2 regions of the Stenotrophomonas sp. AB1(2024) genome follow, and region 1 is predicted to be linked to the other one. Evidence: predicted binding sites of a transcription regulator. Region 1 holds the regulator's gene; the other holds the start of a gene.
What was found. Region 1 encodes FliA, which starts transcription of late flagellar genes. Its sites were predicted from a motif close to TAAAGTTTNNCNNNCNNNGGCCGATAA; they were not measured.
Positions count from the first base shown of each region.

Region 2: WIX41_RS14260 (HDOD domain-containing protein) is a predicted target of FliA. The motif match lies at 11,783-11,809, and genes of this name have one in related genera.

Region 1 covers NZ_JBBHKO020000001.1:130,821-145,801, forward strand. The annotation lists gene flhB (flagellar biosynthesis protein FlhB) at 1-67, shown strand, start outside; gene flhA (flagellar biosynthesis protein FlhA) at 64-2,166, shown strand; gene WIX41_RS00575 (AAA family ATPase) at 2,318-4,009, shown strand; gene WIX41_RS00580 (MinD/ParA family ATP-binding protein) at 3,996-4,883, shown strand; gene WIX41_RS00585 (RNA polymerase sigma factor FliA) at 4,880-5,626, shown strand; gene cheY (chemotaxis response regulator CheY) at 5,643-6,035, shown strand; gene WIX41_RS00595 (protein phosphatase CheZ) at 6,035-6,649, shown strand; gene WIX41_RS00600 (chemotaxis protein CheA) at 6,654-8,495, shown strand; gene WIX41_RS00605 (flagellar motor protein) at 8,588-9,328, shown strand; gene motD (flagellar motor protein MotD) at 9,330-10,322, shown strand; gene WIX41_RS00615 (ParA family protein) at 10,327-11,109, shown strand; partial or broken gene WIX41_RS00620 (chemotaxis protein CheW) at 11,211-11,975, shown strand; gene WIX41_RS00625 (STAS domain-containing protein) at 12,152-12,460, shown strand; gene WIX41_RS00630 (response regulator) at 12,457-12,822, shown strand; gene WIX41_RS00635 (chemotaxis protein CheA) at 12,869-14,854, shown strand.
Region 2 covers NZ_JBBHKO020000001.1:3,178,664-3,193,644, forward strand. The annotation lists gene nagZ (beta-N-acetylhexosaminidase) at 1-227, shown strand, start outside; gene WIX41_RS14205 (hypoxanthine-guanine phosphoribosyltransferase) at 227-781, shown strand; gene WIX41_RS14210 (S-methyl-5'-thioinosine phosphorylase) at 791-1,537, shown strand; gene WIX41_RS14215 (cold-shock protein) at 1,626-1,835, shown strand; gene WIX41_RS14220 (FAD-dependent oxidoreductase) at 1,903-3,123, shown strand; gene WIX41_RS14225 (hypothetical protein) at 3,194-3,457, shown strand; gene WIX41_RS14230 (acyl-CoA dehydrogenase family protein) at 3,527-5,158, shown strand; gene WIX41_RS14235 (hypothetical protein) at 5,248-5,652, opposite strand; gene WIX41_RS14240 (hypothetical protein) at 5,769-6,110, opposite strand; gene WIX41_RS14245 (thiolase family protein) at 6,235-7,410, opposite strand; gene WIX41_RS14250 (S8 family serine peptidase) at 7,590-10,433, shown strand; gene WIX41_RS14255 (Glu/Leu/Phe/Val dehydrogenase dimerization domain-containing protein) at 10,517-11,614, opposite strand; gene WIX41_RS14260 (HDOD domain-containing protein) at 11,908-13,005, shown strand; gene WIX41_RS14265 (phospholipase D family protein) at 13,094-14,674, opposite strand; gene WIX41_RS14270 (rRNA pseudouridine synthase) at 14,730-14,981, opposite strand, start outside.

The DNA.
Region 1 (14,981 bases):
GGGTGGGCCGATGCCGGCCACGCCCAGCATCGACGTGGATGAGTTCGGCAAGGGAGGCCGCCCATGAGCGCCCAGCCCGCCGGCATGAACACCCGCCGTGCCCTGGACATGATCCGCCAGGGCCTGGGCGCCCCGCTGATCGTGCTGGCCCTGCTGGCCATGGTGGTGGTGCCGCTGGCCGCCCCGGTGCTGGACGCGCTGTTCACCTTCAACATCGCCATCTCGCTGATGGTGCTGCTGGCGGTCGTCTACGTGAAGCGCCCGCTGGACTTCACCATCTTCCCGATCGTGCTGCTGATCACCACCATGCTGCGGCTGGCGCTGAACGTGGCCTCCACCCGCGTGATCCTGCTCAATGGCCAGAACGGCCACGAAGCAGCCGGCAAGGTGATCGCTGCCTTCGGCGAATTCGTCATCGGCGGCAATTACGCGGTGGGCATCGTGGTCTTCGCGATCCTGACCATCATCAACTTCGTGGTGATCACCAAGGGTGCCGGCCGCGTGTCCGAAGTGACCGCGCGCTTCATCCTGGACGCCATGCCCGGCAAGCAGATGGCGATCGATGCCGACCTCAACGCCGGTTTGCTGACGCGCGAGGAAGCCAAGCTGCGCCGCGAAGAAGTCCGCGAGGAAGCCGACTTCTACGGTGCGATGGACGGTGCCAGCAAATTCATCCGCGGCGATGCCATCGCCGGCATCCTCATCCTGTTCATCAACATGATCGGCGGCCTGGCGGTGGGCGTGCTCCAGCACGGCATGCCGTTCGGCGAAGCGGCAGCGACCTATACGCTGCTGTCGATCGGTGACGGCCTGGTGGCGCAGCTGCCGGCGCTGCTGGTCTCGTCGGCGGTGGCCATGCTGGTCACCCGCGCCTCGCGCTCGCAGGACATGGCCCAGGCCATGATGGGCCAGGTGTTCGGCCAGCACCGCGCACTGACCATCGCCGCGGCGATCCTGGGCCTGGTCGGCCTGGTGCCGGGCATGCCCAACGTCGCCTTCTTGACGCTGGCTGCCATCCTCGGCTTCATCGCCTGGAAAATCTGGAAGAAGAGCGTGGCCGCCGAACGCGCTGCTGCCGCGCCGGCCGCCGGCCCGACCAATGCGCTCGGCCTGTCCGGTGCCACGCCCTCGCCCACCGCCGAACTGACCTGGGACGAACTGCGCCCGGTCGATCCGCTGGGTCTGGAAGTGGGCTACCGCTTGATTCCACTGGTGGACAAGAACCAGGGCGGCGAACTGATGGCGCGGATCAAGGGCGTGCGCCGCAAGCTCACCCACGACATCGGCTTCCTGATTCCCTCGGTACACATCCGCGACAACCTGGAACTGGGTGCCAGCGCCTACCGCCTGCTGATCCACGGCGTGCCGGTGGCCACCGCCGAGATCCACCCCGACCGCGAACTGGCGCTGGACCCGGGCAGCGCGCTCGGTGCGCTGGAAGGCATCGCCGGCAAGGACCCCGCGTTCGGCCTGGATGCCACCTGGATCCAGCCACACCAGCGCGCCCACGCCGAATCGATGGGCTACACCGTGGTCGACCCGGCCACCGTGGTCGCCACCCACCTGTCGCACCTGATCCGCGAACACGCGCCGGAGCTGCTTGGGCACGAAGAAGTGCAGCAGCTGCTGGCCAACCTGGCCAAGAGCGCGCCCAAGCTGGTCGAAGACCTCACCCCCAAGGCGCTGCCGCTGTCGGTGGTGGTTCGCGTGCTGCAGAACCTGCTGATCGAACGCATCCCGGTACGCCAGCTGCGCAAGATCGCCGAATCGCTGGTCGAGAACGCGCCGATGAGCCAGGACCCGGGCGTGCTCACCGCCGCCGTGCGCAACGCGCTGGGACGTTTCATCGTGCAGGAGATCGCCGGCATGTCGGCGGAGCTGCCGGTATTCACCCTCAACCCGCAACTGGAACGCGTCTTGCAGGAGTCCACACAGGGCAACGGCGCCGCGCTGGAACCCGGACTCGCCGAGCGACTGCACCAGAGCCTGGCCGAATGTGTCGGCAAGCAGGAAGCGAAGAACGAGCCCGCGGTGGTGTTGGTGCCCGGCCCGGTACGTGCCGCGCTGGCACGGCTGGTACGCCACAGCGTTCCGTCGCTGTCCGTGCTGGCCTACAGCGAGGTACCCGAGGACAAACGCTTGAAGCTGGTCGGCACGATCAGCTGAGCCGGAACTCCGACAGCAACGCGTCAGAAAACAGACACCCCCATTTCGCCATCACCGCAGCAGGACAAGAAGGGAACCCCGGACCGTGCAGACCACCGACAACCAGCGCTTCCCTTCCACCGCCCAGCCGCCCCAGTCCCGGTACCACAGCATGAAAATCAAACGCTTCGTCGCTCCCGATATGCGCTCGGCCATGAACCTGGTGCGCAAGGAACACGGTCCGGATGCCGTGATCCTGTCCAATCGCCGGATCGAGGAAGGCGTGGAAATCGTGGCCGCCGCCAACTATGACGAAGGCGCGGTGCAGCGTGCGCTGGAAGCGGCGCGCAAGGACGTGGCCCCGCCGCCGCCGGCCCCGCGCCCGCGCAACGCCGCCGATGCGGTGATCGCCGCGGTCACCCGCCGCAAGGCGCCGGCCACCGCGCCGGAACCGGTGGCCGCTACCACCTCGGCGGTGGCCGCACTTGCCCGCGCCGCGGTCGGCGCGACGGGTCGCACCCTGGACAGCGCCAACGAAATCGTGCCGCCGCCGGGCAGCGCCGGCTTTGCCGCCACCCTGGCGCGTGCCAACGTGCCGCCGGCACATGCCCTGCCGGAACATGTCTTCGCGCCGTTCAACGTCGAGCAGGCGGCCGCCGCCGAACGTGCCGCCGCTGCACCGGCCAACCGCGCCCGCTTCATCATCGACCCGCCGCTGGACGAGGCACCGCTGTTGGAGATGCATGCCCCGGCCTGCCGCACCAGCGTGCCGCCGCAGCTGCCGCAGATGCCAGCCCAGCAGATGCAGCGCGCACCGACGGAAGCACCGGTGGCGCCGCTGTGGGACACCGTGCCGGTCGTGCCGTCGCTGCAGGCCGCCAACGAACCGTCGCCTCCGGCTGAGCTGATTGCCGCCGTGGCACCGGTCGCCGTCGCACCGGTGACCCTGGTCCGCGACGATGAAGAGCTGCGCCAGCTGCGCCATGAAGTGGCCGGCATGCGCACCGTCATCGAGCGCGAAATGAACCGCTTCACCGACGAGCGCCTGCGCGGCTCGGCGGTGCGCGCCGCCGCGCTGGACCTGATGGACGAATACGGCTTCGACGCCGGCATCTGCCGCGATGTCGCCCTGCAGATCCCGCTGGACACCGAAGCCCACCGTGGCCGCGGGCTGATGCTGGGCCTGCTGTCCAGGAAGCTGCCGATCGCCCCGATCGACCCGCTCGAAGCAGGCGGTGTGATCGCCCTGGTCGGCCCCACCGGTGCCGGCAAGACCACCACCATCGCCAAGCTGGCCTCCCGCTTCGCCGAGGCCCACGCCGCCCGCGACGTAGCCCTGGTCACCACCGACACCGGCCGCATCGGCGCCCGCGAACAGCTGTACGGCTTCGGCCGCCAACTTGGCATTGCCGTGCACGAAGCCAGCAGCGGCAGCGACCTGACCCAGCTGCTGGAGCGCCTGAAGGACTACAAGCTGGTGCTGATCGACACCGCCGGGCTGGGCCCGCGCGATCGCGCCCTGGCCGCCCAGCTGCAGTGGCTGCGCGCCGCGCCGCAGATCCGCACCCTGCTGGTGCTGCCGGCCAACACCAGCTTCGGCGACATGGACGAAGTGGTCCGCCGCTTCAGCGCCGCCAACCCGCAGGGCGTGGTGCTGAGCAAACTGGACGAGACCGGCCGCTTCGGCACCGCCCTGTCGGTGGCCGTCGGCCACCACCTGCCGATCACCTGGGTCACCGATGGCCAGGATGTTCCCGAAGACCTGCACCGGGCCAGTGCAGCCAATCTTGTACTTCGCCTTGAAGATTTGCGCCGCGCGGCCGATATGCCCTGCAACCCGGAGTTGAACCATGCCGTCGCGTGAGTACGAAAACCTGACCAGGACCTTCCCGTTGTCGGCCACCCGCCCCCAGCCACTGGGCCCGGTCCGCACCATCGCCGTCACCGGCGGCAAGGGCGGTGTGGGCAAGACCAACGTGTCGGCCAACCTGGCCGTGGCGCTGGCCGACATGGGCAAGCGCACGCTGCTGCTGGACGCCGACCTGGGCCTGGCCAACATCGATGTGATCCTGGGCCTGCAGCCCAAGCTGACCCTGGCCGACCTGGTCGCCGGGCGCTGCGCGCTGGATGAAGTGATCCTGGAAGGCCCCGGCGGCGTGCTGGTGGTACCGGCCGCGTCCGGCCGCCGCCACATGGCCGAACTGCAGCCGGCCGAACACGTAGGCCTGGTCAACGTGTTCTCCGAACTGGAGCGCGAGCTGGACTTCATGGTGGTCGACACCGCCGCCGGCATCACCGACGGCGTGCTGACCTTCTGCCAGGCCGCCCAGGACACCGTGGTGGTGGTCTGCGACGAGCCGGCCTCGATCACCGACGCCTACGCCCTGATCAAGGTGCTCTCGCGCGAACGCGGCGTGGACCGCATCCAGGTGGTGGCCAACATGGTGCGCGACCCGAATGAAGGCCGCGTGCTGTACGAAAAGCTGAGCCGGGTCTGCGACAAGTTCCTGGCCGACGTGTCCCTGAACTACCTGGGCTGCGTACCGCAGGACGACTGGCTGCGCCTGTCGGTGCAGCGCCAGCAGCCGGTGGTGAAGGCCTACCCGTCCAGCCCGGCCGCGCAGGCGATCGCCGAGATCGCCCGCCGCACCGCGCGCTGGCAGGCCCCGACCGAGCCCCGCGGCGGCGTTGAATTCTTCCTGGAACGCATCCTCAAGCAACGCGGGGTGACCGCATGAAAGGCGCCGCACAATACAAAGAGGTGCAGCGCGCCGCTGCCAACGAGTGCATTGCCCAGCACTCGGACCTGGTCCGGCGCATCGCCCACCACCTGGCCGCGCGCCTGCCGGCCAGCGTTGAAGTGGACGACCTGATCCAGGCCGGCATGATGGGCCTGATCGAAGCCTCGCGCAGCTACGATGCCGACCAGGGCGCCTCGTTTGAAACCTATGCCTCCATCCGCATCCGCGGCTCGATGATCGACGAGATCCGCCGGGGCGACTGGGTGCCGCGCTCGGTGCACCGCCGTGCCCGCGACGCTGCCTCCACCATCCGGCGGCTGGAGCAGAGCACCGGCCGCGCGGCCAGCGCCAGCGAAGTGGCCGCCGCGATGGACATGCCGCTGCCCGACTACCTGCGCCTGATGGAAGACGCCGCACGCGGGCAGGTGCTGAGCCTGGAATCGCGGATCGAAGACCAGGGCGAACTGGATACCGTTGCCCAGGGTGGCCCGACCCCGCAGCAGGTGCTGGAGCGCGGTGAGTTCGGCCGCGAACTGGGCAACGCGATCGGCCTGCTGCCCGAGCGCGAACAGCTGGTGCTGTCGCTGTACTACGAGCAGGAACTGAACCTGAAAGAGATCGGCGCGGTGCTCGGCGTCAGCGAATCGCGCGTGTGCCAGATCCATGGCCAGGCAGTGCTGCGCCTGCGTGGCCGACTGAAGATCTTCGAGGCGGCCGACGCCGGCCTCGAGAACACTTGATAGCGAGGAAAGTGCTTTGAACAAGAACATGCGTATCCTGATCGTCGACGACTTCTCGACCATGCGTCGTATCGTCAAGAACCTGCTGGGCGATCTGGGCTTCACCAATACGGCCGAAGCCGAGGACGGGCATGCTGCGCTGGCCCTGCTGCAGAGCCAGCCGTTCGATTTCGTGGTGACCGACTGGAACATGCCGGTCATGACCGGCATCGACCTGCTCAAGGCGATCCGCGCCGATGCCAAGCTCAAGACCCTGCCGGTGCTGATGGTCACCGCCGAAGCCAAGCGCGAGCAGATCATCGAAGCTGCCCAATCCGGCGTGAACGGCTACATCATCAAGCCGTTCACCGCCCAGACCCTGGAAGAGAAGCTCGGCAAGATCTTCGAGCGCCTGGCGGCCAGCGCCTGATGGAAACCCTTGGCGACAAATCGGCGCTGGTGCAGCGCCTGCAGGATGCCCTGGCCGCGCTGGAAAGCGGCGATGAAGCCGGCTGGCGCCGGGAAATCGACGCGCTGGCCGCGCTGCGCACCCAGCCGATGATGGCCGGCCTGAACCGCCTGGCCCGCGAGCTGGGCCAGGCACTGGGCGAACTGCCCACCGTGCCCAGCGAGGCCGGCGAGCTGGACGATGCCTGCGCGCGCCTGGACCACGTGGTGGCGATGACCGAACAGGCCACCCATCGCACCCTGGACCTGGCCGAAGAATGCCGCGCGCTCACCGAGCAGCTGCGGGCCAACGGACTGAGCCCGGACCAGGACCAGCAACTGGACCGCATCCGCCACAACCTGACCGAGATCGCGCTCACCCAGAGCTACCAGGACCTCACCGGCCAGATCATCCGCCGCGTGGTGGGCATCGTGCGCCGCGTGCATGAAGGCTTCGGCGCACTCGGCCTGCCGCCGCCGGAAGAAAGCGCGCACAAGCGCGACAACGGCCTGGCCGGGCCCGCGGTGAGCGGCCTGGACCGCCATCAGGTGTCGCAGGTGGACGCCGACGATCTGCTTTCCGATTTGGGACTTTGAAACCATGAGTGCTGTTCCAGACGACATTGCCGCAGATTTCATCCTCGAGGCCCAGGAAATCCTGGATCGCCTCGGCGAACAGCTGGTGTCGCTGGAGCAGTCGCCCCAGGACAGCGACCAGCTCAACGCGGTGTTCCGTGGCTTCCACACGCTCAAGGGCGGTGCCGGCTTCCTGGGCATCCAAGCCATGGTCGAGCTGTGCCACGCCGCCGAAGAAACCCTCGGCATGGCCCGCTCGGGCCAGGCCGTGCTGCAGGCCCACCACTTCGACGCCGCCCAGCAATCGCTGGATTACCTGCAGTCGATGCTGGATTCGGTGGCTGCCGGCACCGAGCCGGGTTATGCCCCGCCGGAGCTGATCGCGCAGTTCGACGTCAACGGTCCGGCCACGCCCGCCCCGGCGGCCTCCGCTGCGGCGCCGGCCAGTGGCGAGCTGATCACCGACGATGAGTTCGAAGCGCTGCTCGATTCACTGCACGGCGGCGCCGCGCCGACTGCCGTGACGCCCACGAAAAAACACGACGATGGCCTGATCGGCGAAGACGAATTCGAAGCGCTGCTCGACCAGCTGCATGGCGGCGCCGCCCCCGGTGCGCAGGCCCCGAGCGCACCGGCACCCACCCCGGCCGCCGCACCACACCCGGCGGCCGCCCCCGCCCCGGCCAAGCCCGCCGCGAACAAGCCGGTGGCAGAAGCCGAACACACCGTGCGCGTGGATACCAAGCGCCTGGATGCCATCGTCAACCTGATCGGCGAACTGGTGCTGTCGCGCAACCGGCTCAAGACCCTGCGCGCACGCCTGCACGACGAAGAACTGGACCGCGCCGTCTCCACCCTCGACATCGCCACCGCCCGCCTGCAATCGGCGGTGATGCGCACCCGCATGCAGCCGGTTGGCAAAGTGTTCTCGCGTTTCCCCAAGGTCGCCCGCGACGTCGCCCGCAACCTGAAGAAGGAAGTGGAGCTGGAACTGATCGGCGCCGAAACCGAGCTGGACCGCAACCTGGTCGAAGCGCTGGCCGACCCGCTGGTGCACCTGGTGCGCAACGCGATCGACCACGGCATCGAGATGCCCGAGCTGCGCGAAGCGCAGGGCAAGTCCCGCAGCGGCAACGTACGCCTGTCCGCGCAGCAGGAAGGCGACTACGTCAGCATCGAAGTACAGGACGACGGTGCCGGCATCGACCCCGAACGCCTGCGCGCCAAGGCCCGCGAGAAGGGCCTGATCGACCCCGAAGCCGCCGCCCGCCTGACCAGCGAGGAATGCCTGCACCTGGTGTTCCTGCCGGGCTTCTCCACCAAGCAGGAAGTCACCGACATCTCCGGCCGTGGCGTCGGCATGGATGTGGTGCAGTCGCGCATCCGCGAGCTCAGCGGCCAGATCCAGATCCAGTCCGAACTGGGCCGTGGCAGCCGCTTCATGATCCGCGTGCCGCTCACCCTGGCGATCCTGCCGACCCTGCTGGTACAGGCCGGAGAGGACGTCTACGCGCTGCCGCTGGCGCGCGTGATGGAAGTGCTGCACGCACCGAACACCTCGCTGGGCTGGTTCGACGGCCGCGCCGTGCTCGACCGCAAGTCGCATACCCTGCCGCTGGTGGACCTGCGCCATTGGCTGGCGGTGGACCCGGCGCTCTCGCCGCTGCTTACCATCGTGGTGCTGCAGGCCGGCGAAGCCCGCTTCGGCCTGGTGGTGGACCAGGTGCGCGGCCGCGAGGAAGTGGTGATCAAGCCGCTGCCGAAGGCGCTGCGCGGCCTGCGCGGCTATGCCGGCGCCACCCTGATCGGCGACGGCCGCATGTCGCTGATCCTCGACGTGGACGGCCTGCGCACCCAGCACGATTGATTTCAGGAGAACGGTAGAGCCACGCCCTGCGTGGCTGAACCGCCGATAGCCCCCACATTCAAGTCCCCCACCCGCAAGCCGATACCGGACAAATGGACAGACTCAGCCTCATTGGACTTTTCCTCGCCCTGGCCTCGCTGGTCGGCGGCAGCATCCTCAAGGGTGCCGGGCTGGCCTCGCTCTGGTCGCCGGCCGCCTTCCTGATCGTCATCGTCGGCACCATCGCCGCGATCCTGCTGCACACCTCGCCTGCAGTCTTCAAGCATGCCTTCAAGATCGTCAGCTGGGTCGTGCGCCCACCCAGCAGCGACCGCGCCGAGCTGATCCGCCAGATCGTGGAATGGAGCAACATCGCCCGCCGCCAGGGCCTGCTCGGCCTGGAAGCCCAGGTCGACGCCCAGGACGACCCGTTCCTGCGCAAGGGCCTGCAGCTGCTGGTGGACGGCGTGGAGCCCGAAACCATCAGGCACATGATGGAAATCGAACTGGGCAGCCAGGAAAGCAAGGACCTGGCTGCCTCCAAGGTATTTGAAGGCATGGGCATCTACGCGCCCACGCTGGGCATCATCGGCGCGGTGCTGGGCCTGATCGCGGTGATGAAGAACCTGGCCGACCCGAGCAAGCTCGGCCACGGCATTGCCGCCGCGTTCACCGCCACCATCTACGGCATCGCCTCGGCCAACCTGCTGTTCCTGCCGGTGTCGGCCAAGCTCAAGAGCGTGATCCACCACAACAGCCGCGACCGCGAAATGATCATCGAAGGCCTGATCTCGATCGCCCAGGGCGAGAACCCGCGCAACATCGAAACCAACCTGTCCGGGTTCCTGCACTGACATGGCCCGCCGCAAAGCCCACGAAGAGCATGCCAACCATGAGGCCTGGGCGATTCCCTACGCCGACCTCATGACGCTGCTGCTGGCCTTCTTCGTGGTGATGTACGCCATTTCCTCGCTCAATGAAGGCAAGTACCGGGTCATGGCCGATGCGCTGACCACCGCCTTCGGTGGCGCCCCGCGCACCATCAACCCGGTGCAGGTCGGCAACCAGCAGGTGCAGGGCGGCGGCTGGGACAGCCCGTCGGTGATCAAGGCCGGTAACCGGGTTGGCCCGTCCGCGCCCTCGCCCAGCAACGACCCCACCCTGCTCCCGGCGATGGCCTCGCAGATGCGCTTGCCGGTGTCGGTGCACAACCAGGAGCAGTTGCAGCGTGCCGAGCGCCAGCTCACCGCCATTGCCGACCGCCTCACCGCCACGCTGGCGCCGCTGATCGACCGCGGCATGATCACCGTGCGCCGCACCGAGCTGTGGATCGAAGTGGAGATCAACAGCGACATCCTGTTCACCACCGGCTCGGCCACGCTCGACCTGCAGGCCAAGAGCACCCTCGCCTCGCTGGCCCAGGTGCTGCACGACGCACCCAATGGCGTGCGCGTGGAAGGCCATACCGACGATGTGCCGATCGCCACCGCGTTGTTCCCGTCCAACTGGGAATTGTCGGCCGCGCGTGCAGCCAGCGTGGTGCACCTGTTCGCCGACCAGGGCGTGCAACCGGCGCGGCTGGCGATGGTCGGCTACGGCCAGTTCCGCCCGCGCGAAGACAACACCAGCGCGCAGGGCCGCAACCGCAACCGCCGCGTGATGGTGATCATCCTGGCCGACACCGCGCAGGGCATGGACCCGCTGGGCCCGCAGCTCACCGCCGAAACCGGCGCCGCGCCGGCGTCGGCCGCCCCCTCCCCCGTTTCCCCCCTCGCCCCGGTGCAGTTGCCACCGGTGCCGGCCGGCAGCCGCGTTGGCGCCGCCGTTCCCCCTGCAATGAAGGAGTAAGCCGATGCGTATCTGGGCAATCGCCAACCAGAAGGGCGGCGTGGGCAAGACCACCACCTCCCTCGCGCTGGGCCGCGGCCTGGCTGCCCTGGGCCACCGCGTGCTGCTGATCGATCTGGATCCGCATTCTTCGCTGACCCGCGCCTTCGGCGTGCCGCTGGATCCGCCGCCCGCAGGCGTGCTGGAACTGTTCGCCACCCCACCGGCCGAACTGGGCAGCCTCGCCCGCCACAGCGAGGTGCCCGGCCTGGACTACATCTGCGCGCAGGCCGCGCTGGCCACGCTGGAGCGACGCAGCGCCAACCAGCCCGGCCTCGGCCTGGCCCTGCAGCACGCCATGGCCCGCCACCAGGACCAGCACGATTACATCCTGCTCGACTGCGCTCCGACCCTGGGCCTGCTGATGATCAATGCGCTGGCCGCGGCCGATCGCCTGATCATTCCCACCCAGGCCGAACCGCTGGCCCTGCACGGTCTGGATGGCATGGTGCGCACCGGCGAGATGGTCGAACGGTCGCGCCGCCGTCCGTTGCCGATGTCGATCCTGCCGACCCTGTTCGACCGCCGCACTCGTGCCGGCAACGAAACCGTCAAGCAGATGCAGGACCGCCACGGCCACCGCGTGTGGGAAGACGCGATCCCGGTCGACACCCGCATCTGCAACGCGGCCAGCCTGACCGTGCCGGCGACCTCGGACGATTATCCCGGCCGTGGTCTGGCCGCATACCGCCGTGCGCTCGACTGGATCCTGGCCGATGACGCGCTGCAGATGGACCGCGCGGCATGAACAGCATTGGCGTACTCGACGACTATCTTGAGGAACTGCTCGGCGATGCGGTGCCCGTAGCCACCGTCGTCATCGCAGACACAGAAGAAGCCACGGGCGTGGCCGAAGCGATCCGCGCGGAGTTCGCCGCTGGCGACACTGTCGCTGTCGCGGATGTGCCTGCCACAGCACCGGCCTTCGATACACCAACGTCGCCCGGTTCGCCTGCCGCCCTGGCGCTGCTGGAGGAGCTGCTCAATGATCCTGCGCTCGGCCCCGTGGCAGCACCGGTCGCAACTGCGCCGACACCACCGACACCACTGACGGCACCGCCTTCTCCGCGCTCGGCGCCGCCAGCCCCCGCACCCGCACCCGCGCTGTCGGGCCGGCCCAGCAGCTGGCAGGAACTGCAGGCCCAGGCCCGCAACCCCGCCTCCAGCCCGCGTGGCGACCGCCGCGCCAGCGAGCGCACCTCGCGCTGGCTGCGCCTGCGCTGTGGCGCACAGGCCTATGCGCTGGAACTGCTCAAGGTGCAGGAAGTAGTGCTGCCGGTGCCGTTGCTGCCGCTGCGCGGCACCCCCTCGGCCATGTTGGGCATCATGAACCTGCGTGGCCAGGTGGTGCCGGTGATGGACCTGGGCATCCACCTGGGCACCGGCCCGGCGCGCGACGATGCCAACACCCGCATCGTGGTGCTGGAGGAAGACGGCGAAACCATGGGCCTGCGTGTGTCGGCCGTGGAAGACGTGGCCAACCTCACCGATTCGCAGATTGAGCCGCCTGATACCGCGCGCATCTGCCAGATCTCCAACGACCTGTTCCGCGGCGTGGCGCGGGTGACCGCGCAGCCGATGATCCTGCTGGATGCCACACAGCTGCTCAACTGACAGCCCTGCACACCCCGGACGGTAGAGCCACGCCCTGCGTCGCTGCACGCTGTCCGGGCCCTGCACAGCCACGCAGGGCGTGGCTCTACCGTCTGGAGGGTACCGTTGGCGAACAATGCTAAAGGTTTCGCGAAATGCGCCGTTATAGACATCGGAACCGTTTGTCCGGAGCAACGATGAGCACTGTGGCCTTGGGTGATGATCTCGGTATCGAGACCAGCACCGAGCTCAAAACACGCCTGGCCCCCTTGGTGGACCAGGGCGGCGACCTGACGCTGGATGCCAGCCAGGTGGGCCGTATCCATACCGCGTCGGTGCAGGTCCTGTGCGCGTTCGTCGAGGCCCGCCGCCAGGCCGGTCACCCGACCGCGTTCGACGGCTGCACGGCCACCTTCCACGATGCCGCGCGCCTGCTCGGTGTCACCCAGGCCCTGGGCCTGGACGCAACCCATGACAACCTGAAATCTGTGGAGAACGCGGCATGAGCGCACGTATCTTGGTGGTGGACGATTCGGCGTCGATGCGCCAGATGGTCTCTTTCGCCCTCACCTCGGCCGGTTTCTCCGTCGAGGAAGCCGAAGACGGCGCCGTCGCACTGGGCCGGGCCAAGGGCCAACGCTTCAATGCGGTGGTGACGGACGTGAACATGCCGAACATGGACGGCATCTCGCTGATCCGCGAACTGCGCCAGCTGCCGGACTACAAGTTCACCCCGATGCTGATGCTGACCACCGAATCGGCCGCCGACAAGAAGTCCGAAGGCAAGGCCGCCGGCGCCACCGGCTGGCTGGTCAAGCCGTTCAACCCGGAACAGCTGGTCGCGACCGTCCAGAAAGTCCTGGGCTGATCCCCACCCGCCTTCCTCCCCCTTTGGTAACCGGACCCGAACTGCCATGAGCATGGACCTGCAACGCTTCCACGCCACCTTCTTCGAGGAAAGCCGCGAGGGCCTGGACGCGATGGAAGCCGGGCTGCTGGCGCTGGAATCGGGCCAGCAGGATCCGGAAATCATCAACTCGGTGTTCCGTGCCGCGCACTCCATCAAGGGCGGCGCCGGCACCTTCGGCTTCGATGCCATCGCCGCGTTGACTCACGTGCTGGAAACGCTGTTGGACGAACTGCGCGCCGGCAAGCGTGCACTCGAAGCGGCTGCCGTTGATGCCATGCTGTCCTCGGTGGACGTGCTGCGCGCCCTGCTGCGCGAAGCCGAACACGGCCAGCCGGCCGATCCGCAGGCGGTTGCTGCGGTCAAGACGCGCCTGGAAGCGGTGCTGTCCGGCCAGGCACCCACCGCGGCCGCGCCGGCCGCCACCAGGACCGATGACACCCCTGAAGCGTGGCAGATCGGTTTCGTGCCGGCACCGTCGCTGTTCATGAGCGGCAACGATCCGCTGCGCATCATCCGCGAACTGGAACACCTGGGCTCGCTGCAGGTTGCCGCGCGGCTGGACCGCCTGCCCGGCTTCGACCAGCTCGACCCGCTTGAAGCCCACCTTGCCTGGGACCTGGGCCTGGTCGGTAAAGTGCCACGCAGCAAGATCGAAGACACGTTTGCCTGGGTCGTGGATGACTGCGAACTGGACATCCGTCCGGCCGCGCCGCCCAGCCTGGCTACCAGCGCCCCGGCTACCGCCGCGCCTGCTGCACCCGTGGCCGCCCCGGCTACCGCACCCACCGCCGCCGCCGCGCCTGCGACCACCACGAGCGAGGCTGAAACCTCCATCCGCGTCGCTGTGGAAAAGGTCGACGCACTGATCAACCTGGTCGGCGAACTGGTCATCACCCAGGCCATGCTCAAGCAGGTCTCGCACGCGTTGGACCCGGTGCATGCCGAACAGCTGTTCGCCGGCCTGGACCTGCTCGAACGCAACACCCGCGACCTGCAGGAAGCGGTGATCGGCGTGCGCATGCTGCCGGTGGATGCGGTGTTCCGCCGCTTCCCGCGCCTGGTGCGCGACCTCTCCTCGCGCCTGGGCAAGCACGTGCGCCTGCGCACCATCGGCGAAGGCACCGAGCTGGACAAGGGCCTGATCGAAAAGATCGCCGATCCGCTGGTCCACCTGGTGCGCAATTCGATCGATCACGGGCTGGAAATGCCCGACGTCCGCCGCGACGCCGGCAAGGACGAAACCGGCACCATCACCCTGGCCGCATCGCACCAGGGTGGTCATATCGTGATTGAAGTCAGCGACGACGGTCGTGGCCTGAACCGCGACAAGATCCTGGCCAAGGCACTGGAACGCGGCCTGAGCGTTCCGGACAACCCCACGGACGCGCAGGTCTGGGACCTGATCTTCCAGCCCGGTTTCTCCACCGCCGATGCCGTCACGGATCTGTCCGGTCGTGGCGTGGGCATGGACGTGGTCCGCCGCAACATCCAGGCGCTGGGTGGCGAAGTGCAACTGGAAAGCAAGGCCGGCAATGGCACCCGCGTGCTGATCCGCTTGCCGCTGACCCTGGCCATCCTGGACGGCATGACCGTTTCGGTCGCTGGCGAAACCGTGATCCTGCCGCTGGCCTATGTGCTGGAAGCGCTGCAGCCCAAGGCCGAAGACGTGCGTTCGATGGCCGGCGAAGGCCGCGTGCTGCGCGTGCGGGGCGAGTACCTGCCGATCCTGTCGCTGAGCGAATACTACGGCTTTGGCCGCCGCACCCATGATGATTCGCTGGTGGTGGTGGTGGAAGGCGATGGGCAGAAGATCGCGCTGGAAGTGGACGAGCTGGTGGGGCAGCAGCAGGTGGTGGTGAAGAACATCGAGAACAACTACCGGCGTATTGGTGGGGTGTCCGGTGCGACCATCCTGGGTGATGGGCGTGTTGCATTGATCGTGGACATTGGTGGGCTGGTGCGTTCGCTGCGGGTACCGCAGGCGGCCTGAGCGACGCGCGCGTACACTGGAAAACGCCCCCGCCCAAACGCGGGGGCGTTTTTTATTTACGGTAGCCCCGGCCGTTGGCCGGATGCGCTTCTCCAGGGTCATGAATGCCTGACGGGCGGCTTCGGTG
Region 2 (14,981 bases), 3.0 Mb from region 1:
AGGCGCGTGTGCATGCGCACCTGGACGCAGGCTGCGACGTGGTGCTGGTCTGCCACCCGGAACTGGTCGACGACGCGCTGCAGGCGGTCGACGGCCGCCCGCTCAATACTGCTGCGCTGCTCGGTCTGATCGGCCGTGGCGCGCTTGGCTGGGACGGCCTGCTGGCCGATGCCCGCCATGGCACCTCCCAATCCCGTTTGCTCGACACCCTTGGAAGAACCGTCTGATGCCCAACCTCACCATTTCCCAGGCCCTGGCCCAGGCCGACCTGCTGGTCGACCGTCCCACCATCGACGCGGCCATCGCGGCCATCGCCGATGCCATCGCGGCCGACTACCAGGGCGAGGTCCCGCTGTTCCTGTCGATCATGCACGGCGCGCTGCCGTTCGCCGGCCAGCTGGCGCTGGAGCTGGGCGCACGCGGCCAGGACCTGCAGTTCGACTACCTGCACGCCACCCGCTACCGCGGTGAAACCACCGGCGGCGAGCTGGTCTGGAAGCACAAGCCGGCCACCTCGCTGTTCGGCCGCCGCGTGCTGCTGGTCGATGACATCCTGGACGAAGGCTTTACCCTGCAGGGCGTGCGTACCTGGTGCCTGGAGCAGGGCGCCACCGACGTGCGCATCGCCGCGCTGACGGTGAAGAAGCACGACCGCGCGCTGCCGGACGTCAAGGCCGACTACGCGGGCGTCGAACTGCCGGACCGCTACGTGTTTGGTTTTGGTATGGACGTCAACGAAGCGCTGCGCGGCGTGCCGGCCATCTACGCGATGAAGGAATAAGCAGCGCCCATGGAACATATCGCCCTGGCCGTGATTGGCGGCACCGGTGTGTACACGCTGGCCCAGCTCGATGATGTGAGCAGCCACGCGGTCGAAACCCGTTACGGCACGCCGTCCGGCCCGATCCGGGTCGGCACGCTGCTCGGCCAGCGCGTGGCCTTCCTGGCCCGGCATGGCGAAGGCCATTCGCTGCCGCCGCACAAGATCAATTACCGTGCAAATCTTGCTGCGTTGCAGCAAATTGGTGCCGCGCGGGTGCTGGCGCTCAACACCGTTGGCGGCATCACCGAACATTTCGGCCCGCGCGTGCTGGCCTGCCCGGACCAGCTGATCGATTACACCTGGGGCCGCATCTCCACGCTCAGCGAGGAGCCGGGCAGCGAGGTGCTGCACGTGGATTTCGGCCACCCCTACACGCCGATGCTGCGCAGCAAGGTGCTGGCGGCGGCAAAGGTCACCGGCGTGCGCCTGCAGGACGGCGGCTGCTATGGCGCCACGCAGGGGCCGCGGCTGGAAACCAATGCGGAAATCGCGCGCATGCGCCGTGACGGCTGCGACCTGGTCGGCATGACCGGCATGCCCGAAGCGGGCCTGGCCCGCGAGCTGGGGCTGGACTACGCCTGCCTGGCGATCGTGGCCAACTGGGCCGCCGGCTGTGGCGATGGCGACGAGATCACGATGGCCGAAGTACTGGCCAATGTTGACGCGGCTTCGGCCGGATTGCCGGAACTGATTGGCGAATTGGCACGCGGGTGATTGTCATTGCATGACAAGCTTTGCATACTCCGCCAGTGCGCTGGTTGAGCGTACACCACCCATTCATTGAAGAAGGTCTTGCATTACCATGCCGAACGGTACCGTCAAGTGGTTCAACGACGCCAAGGGATTTGGCTTTATCTCGCCGGATGACGGCAGCGCTGACGTCTTCGCGCACTTCTCCGCGATCAACTCCAAGGGCTTCCGCAGTCTGCAGGAAGGCCAGAAGGTCACTTACGAGGTGAGCCAGGGCCCGAAGGGCGCCCAGGCCTCGGACATCGTGCCGGCTGTAGAGTAATTTCTACCACTGCGCATTGAAAACCCCGCTTCGGCGGGGTTTTTTTTAACGCCGGACAGGACGTCAGATGAAAAAACGCACCATCGCCATCGTCGGCTATGGCACCGCAGGCCAGGCACTGTCGATTCTTCTTTCACGTGACCATCACGATGTGCACGTATTCGAGCGCGCCGCCACGCCTGGTCCGGTCGGCGCGGGTTTCCTGCTCCAGCCCAGCGGGCTGGACGTGTTGTGGCAGATGGACCTGCTGCCGCAGGTGCTGCAGCACGGCGCGGCAGTACGCCGGCTTTACGGCGAGACCCCCTGCGGGCGCGCGGTCATGGACATGCGTTACTCCGCGTTGCATGCGCACCTGCATGGCATCGGCATGCAGCGGGGTGCGCTGTTCTCGTTGCTGGCGCAGGCCTGGGAACACCCGGGCAACCTGCAGCCGGATACCGCCATCGTCGATGTGGACACCGCCACCGGCCGTGTGCGCGACGCCCGGGGGCATTGGCATGGTCCGTATGACCTGGTGATTGCCGCCGACGGTTCGGCATCGTCGCTGCGCACCCTGGTGCAGGGCACGCGGCTGGACCGTGAATATCCGTGGGGCGCGCTGTGGTGCCTGCTGCCGCGCGGCGACTGGCCGCACCACGACGAACTGCGGCAGCGTTACGTGGCGGCGCGCAAGATGATCGGGCTGCTGCCGGTGGGCACACGGCCGGATGATGCGCAGCCGCGCCTGAGTTTCTTCTGGAGCCTGCCGCGCGCGCAGTTCGCGCAATGGGAACGCGACGGCATGGCGCGCTGGCTGGACGAAATTGCCGCGCTGTGGCCGCAGGCGCACCTGCGCCTGCAGGACGTGCGCGAGGGCGTGCAGCTTGCGCGTGCCGGCTACCGCGATGCCGTGATGACCCGCTGGCACCGCGACCGGCTGGTGTTGGCCGGCGATTCGGCGCATGCCATGAGCCCGCAGCTGGGGCAGGGCGTGAACATGGCGCTGATGGACGCGTTGGCGCTGCGCGATGCGCTGCGCGCGCACGATGCAACGGGCGCAGCATTGCAGGCCTACCAGGCCCAGCGCAGCGCGCACGTGGCCATCTACCAGTTCTGGAGTCGCTGGCTTACCCCGCTTTTCCAATCCGAACGCGATCTGCTGGCACAGGCGCGCGATGTGCTGTTCCAGCCAATGGGGAAGCTTCCGGGTGGGCGCGGCCACATGCTGCGCGTGCTCAGTGGCACCCAGCAGGGCTGGTGGGGCAAGCTGGGGCTGTCTGCGGGCTTTGTCGACGCGATGAACGCCTGAATGGAAGGCGTTGACAGCAGAGTCACTCCCGTTGTGGCACAACACTGCTGTTGCCCTCATGGAGAAGAACATGCTGTTTCCGGCCGATGTCCTCGATTCTGAAATCCGCAAGCTGCGCGGATTGCTGCAGATGCTCCATGAGGATCAGCCGGATGTGATGGAAGATGTCTTCGACTTCCATGTCACCAGCCTGATCACCCATGCCGCCCCCGAATACCACGCGCGCATCCGCAGCGCAGCGCGTTCGATGCTGGCTGACGTGCAGCGATGTCCAGTGCGCGTCAACCCCGATGCGCCGGAAATCCTGTTGATGGAGGCGCTGACGTCGGCGTGAGCGGATGAGCCGGCTGCGCGCCGCATGCGGATGCGGCAGAATCATCGGGTCCTCCAGGAGGCCTGCATGATGTCCTCTGTACTACCTGCATTCGAGACCCATGAGGTGGCCAACCAGCCGCCCCCGTTTGCTGGCCGCAACCTGTGGGCCGACGATGTGGCATTGACCGGGGCGGTGCAGCGCGAAGGGGGCGCTGCGTTCATTGATGCCCTGCAGGCCTATGGCGGCGTAGCCGGCGACACCCTTTACCGGCTGGGCTTCGATGCCAACCGCGACCGCCCGAGGTTGCGTACGCACGATGCCCAGGGCCATCGCATCGACACGGTGGAGTTCCACCCGGCCTATCACCAGCTGATGGAGCTGGCCAAGCGCCACGGGGTGGCGGGATTGTCGTGGCAGGACGGCCGCCCCGGCGCACATGTGGCCCGCGCGGCGCTCAGCTTCCTGCACCACCAGGCCGACGCCGGCACCAGTTGCCCGCTGACCATGACGCATGCGGCAGTGGCGGTGCTGCAGCAGGATCCGCTGCTGGCCGAATGGGCCGACAAAGCGGCTGCGGCGGTCTACGATCCCCGCGACGTGCCGATCGCCGACAAGGCCGGCATCACGTTGGGCATGGGCATGACCGAGAAGCAGGGCGGCTCGGATGTGCGCAGCAACACGACCCGCGCCGAACTGCGCGACGATGGCAGCTATGCGCTGGTGGGGCACAAGTGGTTCTTCTCCGCGCCGATGTCCGATGCGTTCCTGGTGCTCGCACAGGCGCCGGGTGGGCTGACCTGCTTCCTGATGCCGCGGCGCCTGGCCGACGGCAACCGCAACGCATTCCGGTTGATGCGGCTGAAGGACAAGCTGGGCGACTGGTCCAACGCGTCCAGCGAAATCGAACTGTGCGGCGCCTGGGCCCGACGGGTCGGCGCCGAAGGGCGGGGCGTGGCAACGATCATCGGCATGGTGATGATGACGCGGCTGGATTGCATGCTGGGCGCAGCGGCGGAAATGCGCATGGCCTTGGCGCAGGCGCTGCATCACACCCGCCATCGCAGCAGCTTCGGGCGACGCCTGTGCGAGCACCCGTTGATGGCCAACGTGCTGGCCGACCTGGCGATCGAATCCGAAGCGGCCACGACCTTCGCCATGCGCGTGGCCCGCGCCGTGGACCGGGCGCCGCAGGATGCGCAGGAAGCCGCCTTCGCACGCATTGCAACGGCAGTGGGCAAGTACTGGGTGTGCAAGCGCGCGGCGGTGTTCGTCAACGAGGCGCAGGAGTGCCTGGGCGGCGCCGGCTATGTCGAAGAATCGATGCTGCCGCGCCTGTACCGGCAGGCGCCGTTGAACTCGATCTGGGAAGGCAGCGGCAACATACAGTGCCTGGACGTGCTGCGCGCGCTGGGACGCGAGCCGCACGTGCTGCCGGTGCTTGATGCGGAACTGGACGCGGTGGCCGGGCGCGATGCCGACTACGACCGCGCGTTGCAGTCGTTGCGTGGGCTGTTGGCAGCCACGCCATCCGAAGCGCAGGCGCGGGTGGTGACCGAGCGTCTGGCGCTGCTGCTGCAGGCCGCGGTGCTGCTGCGGGCGCAGAGCCCGGTTGCCGGTGCATTCGTGCGCTCGCGGCTGGGCGGTGTGCATGGTGCGGCGTTTGGGACGCTGCCGGATGAGGTGGATTTTGGCGCGGTGATGGCGCGGGCGTTGCCTTGATCGCAAGCGGTACGTGGTTGCCAGGCAGGGCCTGGCACTACGCGTGATGTTGCGCCGGGCGCTGCCTGGCGCAACATCGCATGGGTCGCTCAGCGCTTGGCGGCGTCGGCGTTCTGTTTGGCATCGTCGGCCACGTCGCGGGCCTTGTCGGCGACTTTTTCTGCGGCGTTGGCGGTAGCGTCGCTGGCGTGCGCGGCAGCATCGCGGGCGGCGGTGCTGGCCTCGCCGGCGGCTTCGGACGTGGCGGCAGCCGCGCGGTCCAGCGCCTGCTGGGTGTCGGCAGCGGCCTGGCCGGACGCGGCGGCGGCCTCATCGGCGGCGTCGCGGGTAGAGGCGGCGGCCTTGTCCACGGCTTCACGTGCGGCGGCATTGGCGCTCTCAGCGGCCTGCGCCGCGTCCTGGCGTGCCTGTTCGGCTTCCGGGCCCTTGCACGCAGCCAGTGCCAGTACCAGGGAGGCGGCCATCAGTGGGGGGGTGATCGATCGGATTTTCATGGCGCTCTCCAAAGGGACTCGGGAAAGCCAGATCCTATTCACCCGTCCGTGAAGGCCAAAGAAAAAGCCGCTGGCGAACCAGCGGCTTCTTCAGACTTGCATGAAGAAAGAAGTTATTACTTCTTGGCTTCTTCAGCAGCGTCCTTGGCCTGCTCGGCGGTGGCTTCACCGGCCTTGGCAGCGTCGGTGGCAGCGCCGGCAGCAGCGTCGGTGGCAGCGCCAGCAGCCTGGGCAGCGGCATCAGCCGAAGCGTCAGCAGCGGTGGTGGCGGTGTCGGCAGCAGCCTGGGCAGCGTCGGCGGTCTGGGCGCCAGCAGCAGCGGCCTGGTCGGCAGCGACCTGGGCGTCGGCAGCAGCTTCGTTGGCCGAAGCGGCGGCGTCAGCAGCCTGTTCCTGCTTCGAGCAGGCGGTCAGAGCCAGGCCCAGGGCCATTGCGATCAGCAGCTTGTTGATGCTCATTTGTGTGAATCCTCGTCGTTAGATTAGGCAACGCGCTATTGCGCGCCCGGCAACATGATGACAAGCCACGTTGGGCTGTCAAGCGGTCCCGCATTCAGTTTTGCGAAACGGGTGTTAAAATCAATCAAATCAATTCGATGGCGATAGCCGTTGCTTCGCCGCCACCAATGCACAGTGTAGCAATTCCGCGCTTTGCATCACGCTTGCGCAAGGCGTTGACCAGCGTCACCACCAGGCGTGCGCCGGAGGCACCGATCGGGTGGCCCAAGGCGCAGGCGCCGCCATTGACGTTGACCTTTGCAGGGTCGAGGCCCAGTTCGCGGATCGGCGCCATGGCGACCACGGCGAACGCCTCGTTGATCTCGAACAGGTCCACCTGGTCCAGGCTCCAGCCGGCCTTCTCCAGCACCTTGTGGATGGCGCCGATCGGTGCGGTGGTGAACCATTCCGGTTCCTGCGAGTGGGTGGCATGGGCCACGATCCGGGCCAGCGGCTGCAGGCCACGGGCAGTAGCGTCGGTTTCGGACAGCAGCACCACTGCGGCGGCACCGTCGGAAATGCTCGAAGAGCTGGCGGCAGTCACCGTGCCGTCCTTCCTGAAGGCCGGGCGCAGGGTCGGAATCCTGGCGATGTCCGAACGGCCGGGCTGTTCGTCCTGGCGGTATTCGACGTCGCCCTTGCGACCGGCGACCTTCACCGCGACGATTTCGTCGTCGAACGCGCCTGCGGCCTGCGCGGCCTGTGCGCGGCGAACCGATTCGATCGCGTAGGCGTCCTGTTCCTCGCGGCTGACCTGGTACTTGTCCACCGCGCACTCGGCGAATTCGCCCATGGCCTTGCCGTCGTAAGCATTGACCAGGCCATCATGGGCCATGTGGTCGACCGCCTGGAAATTGCCGAAGCGGTTGCCGGTGCGCGAGTTGGGCAGCAGGTGCGGTGCGTTGGACATCGATTCCATGCCGCCGGCGACCACGATGCTGGCCGAGCCGGCCTTGATCAGGTCATGGCCCAGCATGATGGCCTTCATGCCCGAACCGCAGACCTTGTTCAGGGTGGTGGCGCCGGTGGAGTAGGGAATCCCCGCGGCAACTGCCGCCTGGCGGGCCGGTGCCTGGCCCAGGTTGGCCGGCAGCACGCAGCCCATGATCACTTCGGAGACGTCCGCCGCCGGCACGCCGGACTGTTCCAGGGCGGCGGCAATCGCGGTGGCGCCCAGGGTCGGGGTGGGCACGCCGTTGAACTGGCCGAGGAAGGAACCGATGGCGGTGCGCTTGGCAGCGGCGATGACAATGTTGGACATGGCAATCTCGTTTGTTGCGTGAGCGATTTTACGAAATGGGAACGCAGGGCATGGTATGGCGGCGCGTTTCCCGGCAGACTGCGTGGGGGGCCCAGTATAGAGGGTCGGGGTTTACCACCGGTGTCGGCCGGCCAGGCAGGACGCCGCGCGTGGTTTCAATTACGTAATGGGGAGCAGGGATGAAGCAGGCAGTATTCAGCAGGAACGTGCTGGCCGGTGCGCTGGCCGTGGCATTGAGCGCATGTGGCGGCGGCGGTGGCGGCAACACCCGGGGGGACCTGCCGGTGGCGCCGATCGTGCCGCCTGTGGCACCGCCGGTGGTGGGGCCTCCGGTCACGCCGCCGACGGAGAAGCCGACCCAGCCGGCAATCGATGCGCATCTTTCCCTGATCAATGGCAAGGACCGGCAAGGTCTTACCGGCGCGGGGGTCAAGATCGGCGTGGTCGATTCCGGGGTGAACCGCGCCCATCCCAGCCTGACCGGCAGGGTCATCTCCAGTCACAACTACATTGATCCGGGCGCCAACAACCTGGCCGTGGACGACGTGGTCGGGCATGGAACCACCGTGGCGTCGCTTGCCGCCGGCCGCGCGGTCGGCAACTGGCCGGGGGGCGTCGCCACCGATGCGCAGATCGTGTCGGCGCGCATCATCGCCGACAAAGCACCGGTCGATGACGGTACCGGCAACGGCAACCAGGTCGATGGCGCGCTGGGGCTTGAAGTGGTGCACCAGGCGCTGGTCAGCGACGGTGTGAAGATCATGAACAACTCGTGGGGCGGGTTGTACTGGACCAACCCGAGCGCCACCGCCCCGATCGCGGGCGAGTACCGGAACTTCATCATTTCCAGCAACGGCCTGGTGGTGTTTGCCACCGGCAATGAAAGCAAGCCCAATCCCTCCAGCATGGCGGCATTGCCAAGCCAGCCGGGGCCGAACGATACCCGGCCGGCGGCTGATCTGGAGCGTGGGTGGCTGGCCGTGACCGCGATCAATTCCAATCAGCCCGGCACCCTGGCGTCCTACGCCAATGCCTGTGGCGTGGCCGCCAACTACTGCCTGGCCGCACCGGGTGAGGCGGTGTTCGTCGATCCGCAGAGCACCACCAGCAGCGCGCCCAGCTACCTCTGGGGCGGCGGCACCTCGTATGCGGCCCCATTGGTGTCCGGTGCGGCCGCGCTGGTCTGGCAGAAGTACCCGTACTTCACCAATGACCAGGTGCGGCAGACGCTGCTCGGGACCGCCACCGATCTGGGGGCAGCCGGCGTGGACAGCGTGTTCGGCTACGGTCTGCTCAACGTGGGCAAGGCCATCAACGGCCCGGGCCGATTCGACTGGGGCAATGCCGTGGTCACCGTACCGGGCGCGTCCTCCGGCAGCGTGTGGAGCAACGACATCAGCGGTGATGGCGGGCTGGTGAAGTTGGGCGCGGGAACGCTGGTCCTTACCGGCAAGAACACCTACACGGGCCAGACGGAAATCCTCCAGGGCGCACTGTCGCTGCGTGGCGGAGCCTCGCTGACCTCCGACGTGCAGATCGACGGCGGCGGCCTGCAGTTCCGCCCCGGCGCCCCGCGGATCACCGGCAACGTGGTGAACAACGGTTCGCTGTACATGTTCGAGGGGGGCATCAACGCCGTCATCGAGGGCGACTACACCAATGAGATCAGTGGCTTCTTCAGCACCGCCCTGGGCGCGGAGGCGCTGCAGGTGACCGGAAAGGCGACGTTGAACGGTGGTCACGTGGTCATCGACCGGGCGGTTCCTGGCTACGTTCCCCAGAACGGGACCCGCCAGGCGCTGATCGTTGCCGGCCAGGGCCTGAGTGGCCAGTTCGAAGATTACTCCCATCTCGGCAACGTGGTGCTGTTGGACGCTACGCTCTCCTACGATGCCAGCACGGCGTGGTTGAACATCGATCGGGTCGACGTCAGCGCTGCTGCAACGTCGGCAGGGCTCAATGCCGTCTCGACCGCATCGGCCGTCCGCGTCGAGCAGGCGTTTGGTCTGCTTGATGCCGGGACGGGCAATAGTGCGTCGGGCTTCGCAGACGCGGCCGGCGAGCTGCAGCGGGTGCAGGGCGCGGCCGGTCTGCAGGCCAGCCTGGAGAGCCTGTCGGGCAAGGCGCACAGCCTGGCCAACGGCATGACCTTCGACAACCTGGACATGAATCGCCGCGCGCTGTCGACGCGCTTCGACGTGGTGTCGGCTGCGCCGCATCGAAGCGGCGCCTGGCAGAGTGCGTTGGGTGAGGCCGGGCAGGGCAGCTTTGCCGGCAGCGGCTTCCAGACCCAGGGTTGGATGATGGGCCAGGACATGGCGTTGGGCAGCAACGGCGTGATGGGCTTTGCCTTCGGCGAAACCCGCAGCAACAGCAGCCGCGACTGGGGCAGCGACAGCGGTCGTGACCGCCAGTCGCAGGCCCAGCTGTACGCCGGCTGGAACAGCGGTGCGGCCTACACGTTGGCGCAGCTGGGTGCAGGCCAGTTCACCCGCGAGATCGACCGCCAGCTGTTGCTGGGCGCGGGGCAGTACGGGGTCAACGCCCGTTACGGCGGCGACTTCAGCACCGCCAGCGTGGAATCGGGCTACCGCTTCGGCGGCGCTGCGGCATCGTTGACGCCTTACCTCGGCGCGGACTATGCGCGTCTGGACAGCGACAGCTTCAGCGAAAACGGCGGCTTCGGATTCGGCCTGCGTGCCGACAGCCGCTCGTCGAGCCGCAGCCAGGCGCTGGCGGGCCTTCGTGCGGAAACGCGTCTGCGTGGCTGGTCGCTGCGCGGCTATGCCGAATGGCAGCAGACGCTGTCCAGCGATGGCCTGGCATTCGACGCCAGCTTCGTTGGCGTCGACGCATGGGCACCCGTTGCCGGGCTGCAGCCGGCACGTTCTGGCGGCCTGTTCGGCCTTTCGGTGCAGTCCTGGCTGACGCGCAACTCGCAGCTGTCGTTCGGCTATGACCAGCGCTTCGGCCCGCGTGGCGACCTGAGGCAGGTGGCCCTGCGTTACTCCGCAGCGTTCTGATCCACCCGCGGCGGACACCGCCGCAGACAATGAAGAAGGGCGCGAGATCATCGCGCCCTTCTTCATTCCACCCGCTGGCCGGCTCAGCCGCCGCGCAGCGTACCCAGGCGCGGCGTGGCCCGGCCCAACGGCATCTTCAGCTTGCCGATCGACTGGATGCGTGTTTCGGCGATACGGTCGGCCGCGCGCTGCGGCGCAATGCCTTCCTGCTGGGACAGTGCGAAGATGCGGCCCAGGTTGTGGTAGATGCTGCGGATCAGGCGCATGGCCCGCTCGCGGTTGTAGCCGTCGATTTCCAGCGACACGTTCATCACCCCACCCGCGTTGACCGCATAGTCCGGGGCATACAGGATGCCGCGCGCATGCAGCTCATCGCCGATCTCCGGGCTGGACAGCTGATTGTTGGCGGTACCGCAGACGATCCTGCACTTCAACCGCGGCAAGGTCTGCGGATTGATCGCGCCTTCCATCGCACACGGCGCGAACACATCGGCGTTGACGTCATGGATGTCATCGGGCTTGACCGCCTCTGCGCCGTACTCGGTCACCGCACGCTCGACCAGGGCGCTGTCCAGGTCGGTGACGAACAGCTTGGCGCCGCGATCGCGCAGCAGCTTCACCAGTTCCATGCCGATGTGGCCCAGGCCCTGCACGGCGATGCTGACCTTGCCCACTTCCTCGTGGCCGAGCTTGTGCTGCATGGCTGCCATCAACGCCTGCAACGCACCGTAGGCAGTGAACGGCGCCGGGTCGCCCGAGCCGCCATGCACCTGGTGCACGCCGGTGACGTACTCGCTTTCCAGGTAGATGTTTTCCATGTCATTGACGTCGGTACCGACGTCCTCGGCAGTGATGTAGCGCCCGCCCAGCGAGTCCACGTAGCGGCCGAAGGCACGGAACAGCACCTCGGTCTTGTCCTTGCGCGGGTCGCCGATGATCACCGCCTTGCCGCCGCCCACGTTCAATCCGGCCAACGCGTTCTTGTAGGTCATGGTGCGGCTGAGCCGCAGCGCGTCGGCCAGCGCGTCATCGGTGCTGGCGTAGGGGCGCATGCGCACGCCACCCAGGGCCGGGCCAAGGGTGGTGTTGTGGATGGCGATGATGGCCCTCAGACCGGCATCGCGGCTGTGGCAGAACACCACCTGTTCATGACCGGACGTTTCGAGGGTTTCAAATAACATGGTGACTCCGATGGTTCGAACGGCAGCCAACGCCGGTGAACGTACCAGCAAAAGATGGGATGCAAAACAAAAAAAGCGACGTCGTCGGTTCGGCAGGACGGGTCGCGCGGCGCCATTCTAGTGCATTCCGCCGGACGGTGTTGTCAGGGTCCGGTGACCAGCCAGCGCTAAAGTTGCCCCGTTCCGGGCCGATGCCGTGGCAACGGTGCGCGGTACCGGCAAGCCAGGACGGAACACGTGGGTGCAGTGGCGACAATTCGGGTGTGGTGCCGCGCTGGCAAGGGCCCGGGCCGATGATGGTCATCCTGGCGGGGGCGGCCGGCGCGCTGGTTGCTGGATGTCTGGGTTGGGGGCTGTATCGCCGCCCGGCGCGTGCAGCCGCCGCACCGGAGGGCAGTGGCAGCCGGCGCCGCGCGCAGCCGCAGGAGGCTGCCCTCGCAGAGCCCTCCAAAGGCAACGCGGGTGAGGTACTTCAAGCCGGCCTGCATGCATTGGCGCTGCTGCAAGGCACCGGCAGTGCGCGCACAACGGGCGCGCAGGACGACGCGTTGCTGGGGGCGGTCGCGGCGGGGCTGGAGGCGCAGGACTGGTCGACCCGGCACCTGCCGCGCCGGCCGCAACTGCTGCCCCAGCTGATCCAGACCGTGAACGACAGCGACGCCTCGGCCCGCAGCATGGCCTCGATCATCGGCCAGGACGCGGTGCTGACCGGCAACCTGCTGCGCATTGCCAACAGCCCGGCGTACCGGCTGCAGGCCAAACCAGTGGACAGCCTGCAGCGAGCGGTCACGCTGGTGGGCACTGACGGCATCCGCCAGATCATCAGCGCGGTGCTGGTACAGCCGGTGATGCAACTGCACAGCGAGGCCTTCCCGCAGTTCGGCAGCGTGGTCTGGGAGCACGCGCTGTTGGCCTCGCGGGCAGCGGCCGACCATGCCCGCCTGGTCACGCATGAGGATGGCTTTGCCGCGCAATGGATGGGGCTGACCCAGGGCCTGGGCGCGGCGCTGGTGATGCGGCACCTGCTGGACGCCGCCCACCAGCAGGCGGTGGTCCCGTCGCCCACGGTGGCCAGTGCGCTGCTGGATGCATGGACGTTGCCGGTGGCCAGCCGCATTGCCGCCGCCTGGGAACTGCCGCCGTCGGTGCACGAAGCGCTGCTGCGCGAGGCTGACGCCACCGGCGGTGGCCTGGCCGCCAGCCTGTGCTTCGCGCGCGCGGCGGCCTCGGCCAGCCTGCTGTGCCGGCATGGCCGGATCAGCCAGGCCCAGGCGCTGGCGCTGCTGGAACAGCTGCAGGGCACGCAGGCGCATGCATTGCAGTGGATCTGGCGCCGGTTGCACGGGCGCGCCGTGGAAACGCTGGAAGCGGACGAATGGGCAGGCGGGTGATGCAGGATCGTCCTGTCTGATCGCTACGAACCGTTACGTGTGCAGGACGATTGCGCTGCTGGTAGCGCCACGCCCTGCGTGGCTGCTCCTAAAGCTGGGATTCCAACGGCAACCAGCTGATCACGCGCGCGCTGGCCCGCTGCCAGAAGGACGTGTCCGGCTCACGGTCCAGCAGCACAGGGGGCTGTTCTGCCCGATCCAGCCAGCGCACCTGGTCGTTCTTGTCGAGCGTTACCCAGTAGCTCTGCTTCGGATCGGCCAGCCGCAGGTACTCCCCGCGCAGCTGCGCAGCCAGCTCACGATCGTCGAACAACACGCCCATCTCGGTGTTGAGGTAGGCCGAGCGCGGGTCCAGGTTGAACGAGCCCACGAAACCACGCTGGTCGTCGATCATGAACGCCTTGGTGTGCAGGCTGGCGCCGCTGCTGCCGAACAGCCCGCCGCTGCCGCCGCCCGGGCCGCGCGAGCGCAGTTCGTACAGGTGCACGCCATCGCGCAGCAGGGGGGCGCGGTAATGCATGTAGCCGCTGTGCACGGCCGCCACGTCGTTGGCTGCCAGTGAGTTGGTGACCACGCCGACGTAGGCGCCACGCTTCACCATCGCGGCCAACCCGCGCGTGCCTTCATCACCCGGCACGAAGTAGGGCGAGATCAACAAAGCTTTGTGGCGGGTGGCTTCCAGCTCGCGCACCAGCCGGGTGACCAGCCAGTTGGCCTGGTCGTCACGTCGATGCTTCACCGCCGGATCGGACACGATCTCCACGCTGGGCGACCAGTGCAGCTCGACCGCATCGGTATAGAACGAACGCGCTGCCGGCGAACGCTCGACGCGCTCAAGGTAAGGTTTGGCGGCCGCAAGCTTGGCTTCATGCGCCGATTCAAGCATCAGCAGGCGCAGCTGGGCCGGGGTGTGGAAGGCGAGGGCGGCCACGGGCACCGCCGCTTCACTGTTCCAGTACGCGTCGAAAATCGCGTTGGCCTGCTGCACCGCCTTGCCGGCCACGATCAGGTCCAGGTCGCGGAAGTTCACGTCACTGCGCGCGCTGAAGTACTCCTCGCCGATGTTGCGCCCGCCGACGATGGCTACCCGGCCATCGGCGATCCACTGCTTGTTGTGCATGCGGTGGTTGACGCTGAAGAAGCGCTGCACCATCTCCACCAGCCGCCACAGGCCGTCGCGGTTGCGGAACGGGTTGTAGAGGCGGATCTCGATGTTGGGATGCTCATCGAGCGCCAACATCAACGCGTCCTTGTCCTGCGCGTTCATGTCGTCCAGCAGCAGGCGCACGCGCACCCCGCGTTCGGCCGCCTGGTACAGCTCCTGCGCCATCAGGTGGCCGATCAGGTCGTCCTTCCAGATGTAGTACTGCAGGTCCAGGCTGCGTGCGGCATGGCGGGTGATGACCGCGCGCGCGGCGTAGGCATCCAGCCCCTCGGACAGGAAGGCCACGCCGGATTGATCCGGGTGCGCGGCCTGCAGCCGCACCAGCTCGCGGTCGATCGCACTCTGCGCAGGCTGCAGTGGCAACACGGTGCTGTGCGGCCCCATCGCCTTGGGCGTGAGGTGATCGCCCAGCAGCAGCCCGCTGAGTACCAGCAGGGTCACGATCGCCAGCAGGATGGCCACACCACGCAGCAGGCGGCGCCAGAACGATTTCTTCCCGGTCATGCCCCGATCCTAAGCGGCCCGCGCGTGCACCGCGAGTGCAGGGGGCGTGCGCGGATCAGAAGCGTTCGTCCGGCGCCAGGTAACGCCACTGGCCCGGGGCCAGCTTGCCCATCGCCACCCGACCGATGCGCAGGCGGCGCACGCTGACCACCTCCAGCCCGACCTGCCGGCACATGTCACGCAGCTGGCCGGGCGCCACCGGCTTGATCGCAAAGCGCAGCCGGGTTTCGTTCTGCCAGCTCACCTTGCACGGTGGCAATGGCCAGTTGCGGAAGCTCAGGCCGTGGGCAAGCCGCTTCATGCCATA